One region of the Solibacillus sp. FSL K6-1554 genome, then DNA from elsewhere that is predicted to be linked to it. Evidence: a T-box and tRNA genes for the amino acid it is inferred to sense, from the RefSeq annotation. Region 1 holds a T-box; the other holds one or more tRNA genes.

What was found. The T-box of region 1 lies ahead of ileS (isoleucine--tRNA ligase). A T-box ahead of a tRNA ligase gene usually reads a tRNA of that ligase, here a tRNA-Ile.
Region 2: it has a tRNA-Ile gene. The T-box ahead of ileS (isoleucine--tRNA ligase) is inferred to sense a tRNA for this amino acid. The anticodon was not compared.

What each region holds. Positions count from the first base shown of each region.
Region 1 is NZ_JBBOSS010000001.1:971,151-974,399, forward strand. Features, by position in the region: gene MHB58_RS04645 (YlmH family RNA-binding protein) at 1-511, shown strand, start outside; gene MHB58_RS04650 (DivIVA domain-containing protein) at 607-1,152, shown strand; T-box leader at 1,219-1,441, shown strand; gene ileS (isoleucine--tRNA ligase) at 1,679-3,249, shown strand, end outside.
Region 2 is NZ_JBBOSS010000001.1:456,963-460,211, forward strand. Features, by position in the region: rRNA gene MHB58_RS02245 (23S ribosomal RNA) at 1-518, shown strand, start outside; rRNA gene rrf (5S ribosomal RNA) at 593-708, shown strand; tRNA gene MHB58_RS02255 (tRNA-Val) at 720-795, shown strand; tRNA gene MHB58_RS02260 (tRNA-Lys) at 806-881, shown strand; tRNA gene MHB58_RS02265 (tRNA-Gly) at 932-1,006, shown strand; tRNA gene MHB58_RS02270 (tRNA-Leu) at 1,013-1,101, shown strand; tRNA gene MHB58_RS02275 (tRNA-Arg) at 1,122-1,198, shown strand; tRNA gene MHB58_RS02280 (tRNA-Met) at 1,258-1,331, shown strand; tRNA gene MHB58_RS02285 (tRNA-Ser) at 1,344-1,436, shown strand; tRNA gene MHB58_RS02290 (tRNA-Met) at 1,482-1,556, shown strand; tRNA gene MHB58_RS02295 (tRNA-Asp) at 1,560-1,635, shown strand; tRNA gene MHB58_RS02300 (tRNA-Phe) at 1,641-1,716, shown strand; tRNA gene MHB58_RS02305 (tRNA-Gly) at 1,720-1,793, shown strand; tRNA gene MHB58_RS02310 (tRNA-Ile) at 1,805-1,881, shown strand; tRNA gene MHB58_RS02315 (tRNA-Asn) at 1,893-1,968, shown strand; tRNA gene MHB58_RS02320 (tRNA-Glu) at 1,970-2,041, shown strand; gene MHB58_RS02325 (S-layer homology domain-containing protein) at 2,315-3,249, shown strand, end outside.

The sequences.
Region 1 (3,249 bases):
GAATTACCCGACAAAATTTGTCCAGCTGCGCCATCCGGATGTTTTAGGTGCATTATTATCGATTGGGCTAGACCGCAGCAAGTTTGGGGATATACGACTTGCCGATAATACGGTTCAATTTGCAATTGCATCGGAAATCTCGGATTATGTGCGGGCGAATTTAACGAGTATCGGCAAAGTAAAGGTAAGTGCTGAGGAAATGGATCCGACTACACCATATATCCAAAACGAGGAGCAATGGGTCGAAAGCTCTCATACCGTTTCTTCAATGCGCCTGGATGTCGTCTTAGCGACAATCGTCAATATCTCCCGTCAAAAATCACAAAGCTTAATCAATGCCGGAAAAGTAAAAGTTAACTGGACTGTCAGGGAAGCAGTGGCGTTTGAATTGCAGGAGGGCGACATTATTTCTGCACGAGGATACGGGCGGTTGAAAGTCATCCTGACAGAAGGGCGGACAAAAAAAGATAAGATTCGATTACAAGTAGGTCGTTTAGAGCAAAAAGTATAATTTTCAACTGTTTTTTAGGAAAACATGATGTTATTCCCAAAAGAAACGTTTATAATACTTGTAAGAATGTACGTAAAAAAGGAGAGTAGAACGATATGCCATTATCACCTCTTGATATACATAATAAGGAGTTTACACGTGGGTTCCGTGGATATGCAGAAGACGAAGTAAATGAATTTTTAGATCAGATTATAAAAGATTATGAGATTGTTTTACGCGAGAAAAAAGAGCTTGAAGAAAAGATTAAGATGATGTCAGAACAGATGAATCATTACAATTCATTGGAAGACACATTACAGAAATCAATTGTTGTTGCTCAAGAGGCAGCTGGCGAAGTTCGTCGCAATTCCGAAAAAGAAGCAAAGCTCATCGTTAAAGAAGCTGAAAAAAATGCAGATCGTATTGTAAATGACGCATTGGCAAAAGCAAGAAAAATAACGATTGAAATTGACGAATTGAAAAAACAGTCGAAAGTATTCCGCAACAGATTTAAAATGTTGGTGGAAGCACAGCTTGATTTACTGAATACAGGCGATTGGGATCAGTTACTGGAATATGATGTGGACTTAACGGAAATTCAGGACCACAATCGTAAAGAAACCAATGAAGAGAACCAAAATGACGAAAATGCCGTGTATTAGTCAACGATACTTGACATTATATACAGCCTTTTCATATACTGAAAAATAATGAATAGGATGCACTTGCATCATGCTTTGACGGAGACAGTAAATTTGACATTGTGGGGTAGCGATTCGAGGATGGTGAGAGCTCGAACGAAGCAAGTTAAATCGAAAATCACTCCTGAGCTAAATAACTGAAATTCAAGTAAGTTATTTCGTAGCACACGACGTTACAGTGTCTAATGAGGCTAATTTTATTTAGCGAATTTAGGGTGGTACCACGAGACTAATGCTCCTCGTCCCTTTTTACAGGGATGGAGGGGCTTTTTTGTTTAAAAGTTCCTAAACCCCTATTGGAGCATTAAAAGCATGACAATCGATGAAACGCGGTCATTTTTGCTGAAACGTTGATTGGAATGGAGGGGAGGCGACTCCAGCGGGAATAGCGTGACGCCTGAGACTACAGGCTCAGGCCACGCCCGCGGAAAGCGTCCGTCCCGGAATGGAAATCAACACTCGATAAGATCACTAGGAGGAATTTACAATGGTAGAGTATAAAGACACATTATTAATGCCGAAAACCGACTTCCCTATGCGCGGCGGTTTACCAACAAAGGAACCGCAAGTTCAAGCACAATGGGATGAAATGGATATCAATAAGCTAGTACTGGAGCGTACAAAAGATCGTCCTCACTACTTGTTGCATGATGGCCCTCCATATGCAAACGGAGACATCCATATCGGTCACGCATTAAACAAAGTTATCAAAGATATGATTAACCGCCAAAAATCAATGTCAGGATTCCATGTACCTTATATTCCAGGTTGGGATACACACGGTTTACCAATCGAGCAGGCACTGACAAATAAAGGTGTTAAACGCAAAGAAATGTCGGTTGCAGAATTCCGTGAACTTTGTGAGAAATATGCTTATGAACAAATTGAAAACCAAAAAAGCCAATTCCGTCGTCTAGGTGTACGTGGTGACTGGGCAAATCCATATATTACATTAAAACCTGAATTCGAAGCACGTCAAATCGAAGTATTCGGGAAAATGGCAGAGAAAGGCTATATTTATAAAGGCTTAAAACCAGTCTATTGGTCACCGTCTTCTGAATCTGCATTGGCAGAAGCGGAAATCGAGTATAAAGATGTTGAATCGTATTCAATTTATGTTGCATTCGGCATTAAAGACAGCAAAGGCGTAGTACCGGCAGATGCTAAATTTGTTATCTGGACAACAACGCCATGGACAATTCCAGCAAACTTAGGGATTTCAGTTAACCCTGAATTCACTTATGTTGTCGTTGAAACAAACGGCAGCAAATATATCGTAGCAAAAGATTTACTTGAAAAGTTATCAGCAACATTTGGTTGGGAAGATGTTCAAATCGTTCAGGAAGTACAAGGTGAACAACTTGATATGATCGTTGCAGAACATCCTATTTACAAACGTGATTCATTAGTAATGGTTGGTGACCACGTAACTGCTGAAGCTGGTACGGGTTGTGTACACACAGCGCCGGGCCACGGTGAAGACGACTATCAGATCGGGAAACGCTATGGCCTTGACATTTTATCACCAGTAGATAACGGTGGCTGCTATACAAATGAAGCACCTGGTTTTGAAGGATTATTCTACGAAAAGGCAAATCCGGTTGTTATTGAAAAATTAAAAGAAGAAAATGCATTATTGCATGTTTCTAAATTTACACACTCATACCCGCATGACTGGCGTACGAAAAAACCGGTAATTTACCGTGCAACACCACAATGGTTTGCATCTGTTGAAATGTTCCGAAATGAATTATTAGATGCCGTAAAAGCGACAGAATTTACACCGGCATGGGGCGAAACTCGTCTTTACAATATGATCCGTGACCGCGGTGACTGGGTAATTTCTCGTCAGCGTGCATGGGGTGTGCCAATTCCGATTTTCTATGCGGAAGATGAAACACCGATCATCACACCAGAAACAATCGCACATATTTCAAAATTGTTCCGTGAACACGGTTCAAATATTTGGTTCCAGCGTGAAGCGAAAGACTTGCTTCCAGAAGGCTTTACACATGAAGGTAGCCCGAACGGCAAGTTTACTAAAGAGAACGACATTAT
Region 2 (3,249 bases), 510 kb from region 1:
GGGCTTAGTGATCCGGTGGTTCCGCATGGAAGGGCCATCGCTCAACGGATAAAAGCTACCCCGGGGATAACAGGCTTATCTCCCCCAAGAGTCCACATCGACGGGGAGGTTTGGCACCTCGATGTCGGCTCATCGCATCCTGGGGCTGTAGTCGGTCCCAAGGGTTGGGCTGTTCGCCCATTAAAGCGGTACGCGAGCTGGGTTCAGAACGTCGTGAGACAGTTCGGTCCCTATCCGTCGTGGGCGTAGGAAATTTGAGAGGAGCTGTCCTTAGTACGAGAGGACCGGGATGGACATACCGCTGGTGTACCAGTTGTCTTGCCAAAGGCATCGCTGGGTAGCTATGTATGGACGGGATAAGTGCTGAAAGCATCTAAGCATGAAGCCCCCCTCAAGATGAGATTTCCCATTACGCAAGTAAGTAAGACCCCTGAAAGACGATCAGGTAGATAGGTTCGAGGTGGAAGTGCGGTGACGCATGCAGCTGACGAATACTAATCGGTCGAGGACTTAACCACATTTTATTGCTCAATTCAATGAAACGTTTATCCAGTTTTGAAAGAATGAAATTTCTTTTAACTAAATAATTAAGTGAAGTGATGATGGCAAAGAGGTCACACCCGTTCCCATACCGAACACGGAAGTTAAGCTCTTTAGCGCCGATGGTAGTTGGGGGCTTCCCCCTGCGAGAGTAGGACGTCGCTTCGCTTATTTTTTTTGGAGGATTAGCTCAGCTGGGAGAGCACCTGCCTTACAAGCAGGGGGTCGGCGGTTCGAGCCCGTCATCCTCCACCATTTTAATCAAGAGCCATTAGCTCAGTTGGTAGAGCATCTGACTTTTAATCAGAGGGTCGAAGGTTCGAGTCCTTCATGGCTCACCAGTTTATAATCATTATTTATACTGTCAGAGTAAAAATATCTTAAGCATTTTGCGGAAGTAGTTCAGTGGTAGAACACCACCTTGCCAAGGTGGGGGTCGCGAGTTCGAACCTCGTCTTCCGCTCCAAAAAATGCCGGGGTGGCGGAACTGGCAGACGCACAGGACTTAAAATCCTGCGGTGAGTGATCACCGTGCCGGTTCGATTCCGGCCCTCGGCACCATCTTTATAAATAAACAATATGCGCCCGTAGCTCAATTGGATAGAGCGTCTGACTACGGATCAGAAGGTTGTGGGTTCGACTCCTGCCGGGCGCGCCATATTACTCAACTGGATAGAGCTTACATTGCTTTAACTAGTAGAGATAACTATTGATCTTGGCTACCTAGCTCAGCTGGCTAGAGCATTCGGTTCATACCCGAAAGGTCGTGGGTTCGACTCCCTCGGTAGCCATTTTAAAATTTTGGAGGTATACCCAAGTCTGGCTGAAGGGATCGGTCTTGAAAACCGACAGGCGGGTAACACCGCGCGGGGGTTCGAATCCCTCTACCTCCTCCATTTTTACAAACTGGGTACTTAAAACAGGTTCAAACATAATATTATCGCGGGGTGGAGCAGTGGTAGCTCGTCGGGCTCATAACCCGAAGGTCGCAGGTTCAAGTCCTGCCCCCGCAACCAAATGGTCCCGTGGTGTAGCGGTTAACATGCCTGCCTGTCACGCAGGAGATCGCCGGTTCGATCCCGGTCGGGACCGCCATTTATGGGTTTGTAGCTCAGTTGGTAGAGCATTAGATTGAAGCTCTAAGTGTCGGCGGTTCGATTCCGTCCAAACCCACCATATGCGGGTGTAGTTTAGTGGTAAAACCTCAGCCTTCCAAGCTGATGTTGTCGGTTCGATTCCGATCACCCGCTCCAGTTTTTAAATAGGGCCTATAGCTCAGCTGGTTAGAGCGCACGCCTGATAAGCGTGAGGTCGATGGTTCGAGTCCATTTAGGCCCACCATATATAATTATTCCGAAGTAGCTCAGTTGGTAGAGCATCCGGCTGTTAACCGGCAGGTCGCAGGTTCGAGTCCTGCCTTCGGAGCCATGGCCCGTTGGTCAAGTGGTTAAGACACCGCCCTTTCACGGCGGTAACACGGGTTCGAATCCCGTACGGGTCATTTCTAAGCATGTAGCAGAAGCTGCATGCTTTTTTTATTTGTAAAGGATTTTAAATTTCTTATAGTCCGTAGTCTTTCTCGAAATAGGATATTAGTTTAACGATATAGAGATTGTTGTGAAAAAGGGGAGAAGCGACAAATCCTAACTATAATTTTGAGTGGTCATGAAAAGGATGAACAATCCATTACTACCAAAAAGATAATTTAAATACTATTCAAAAATAACTTTCTTTCTTTATTAAAAAATTTATAATAAATAAGGGAGGTTAGAAAATGAAAAAAGTATTTAGTCTATTATTAGTGTTTCTTCTAACTATATCCTCGATGTTATATGCTACACCAACAAGTGCGGAACAAGTGTTTACCGATGTATCGCCAAAGCATAGTAACTATCAGGATATAGCTTTTTTATTGGATAAAGGTATTATTAGCGCCGATAAAAAGATATACGGTGTAAAGGATATTGTGACACGCGAAGAAGTGGCTGTCATGGTCGCAAAAGCTGTTGGTCTTGACGGCACACAGCGAGCTACGAAGTTTAAAGATGTTCCGAAGTCTCATAAAAACAGCGGGTATATTCAATCAGCTGTGGAGGCCGGTATCATTAACGGCTATACGGATGGTACATTTAAGCCGACGACAAAAGTGACACGTGGTCATATGGCTGCATTTATTGCACGTGCATTTGATTTACCGAATGGCACGAAAACCTTTAAAGATGTGAAAAAAGGGCATACGGCATATGAAGCAGTGAGCCAATTAGCTGCAGCCAATATTACAACTGGTTATGAGGATGGTACATTTAAGCCTGCGAATAATTTAACGCGTGCTCATATTTCTGCATTTTTAGCACGTGCAGTGAAATATCAGGAAGGTTTAGGCTCAACATCTTCTAAATTGAACGTACACTTTTTAGATGTTGGACAAGGAGACTCGATTTTCGTTCAAGCACCAAATGGAAAAACAATGCTTATTGATGCAGGGACGAAAGAATACGGCAGCACGGTTGTTGCTTATTTAAAATCTAAAAATGTGAAGAAGCTTGATTACGTAGTAGCAACACATCCAGATGCCGATCATATCGGTGGATTAGCTGCAGTACTGGAAAGCTTTACGGTTGGCGAGTTTATTAACAGCGGGAAAGTCCATACAACGGTAGCATATGAAAATTTACTGCAGATGGTAGTTGATAAAAAAATTCCTTATAC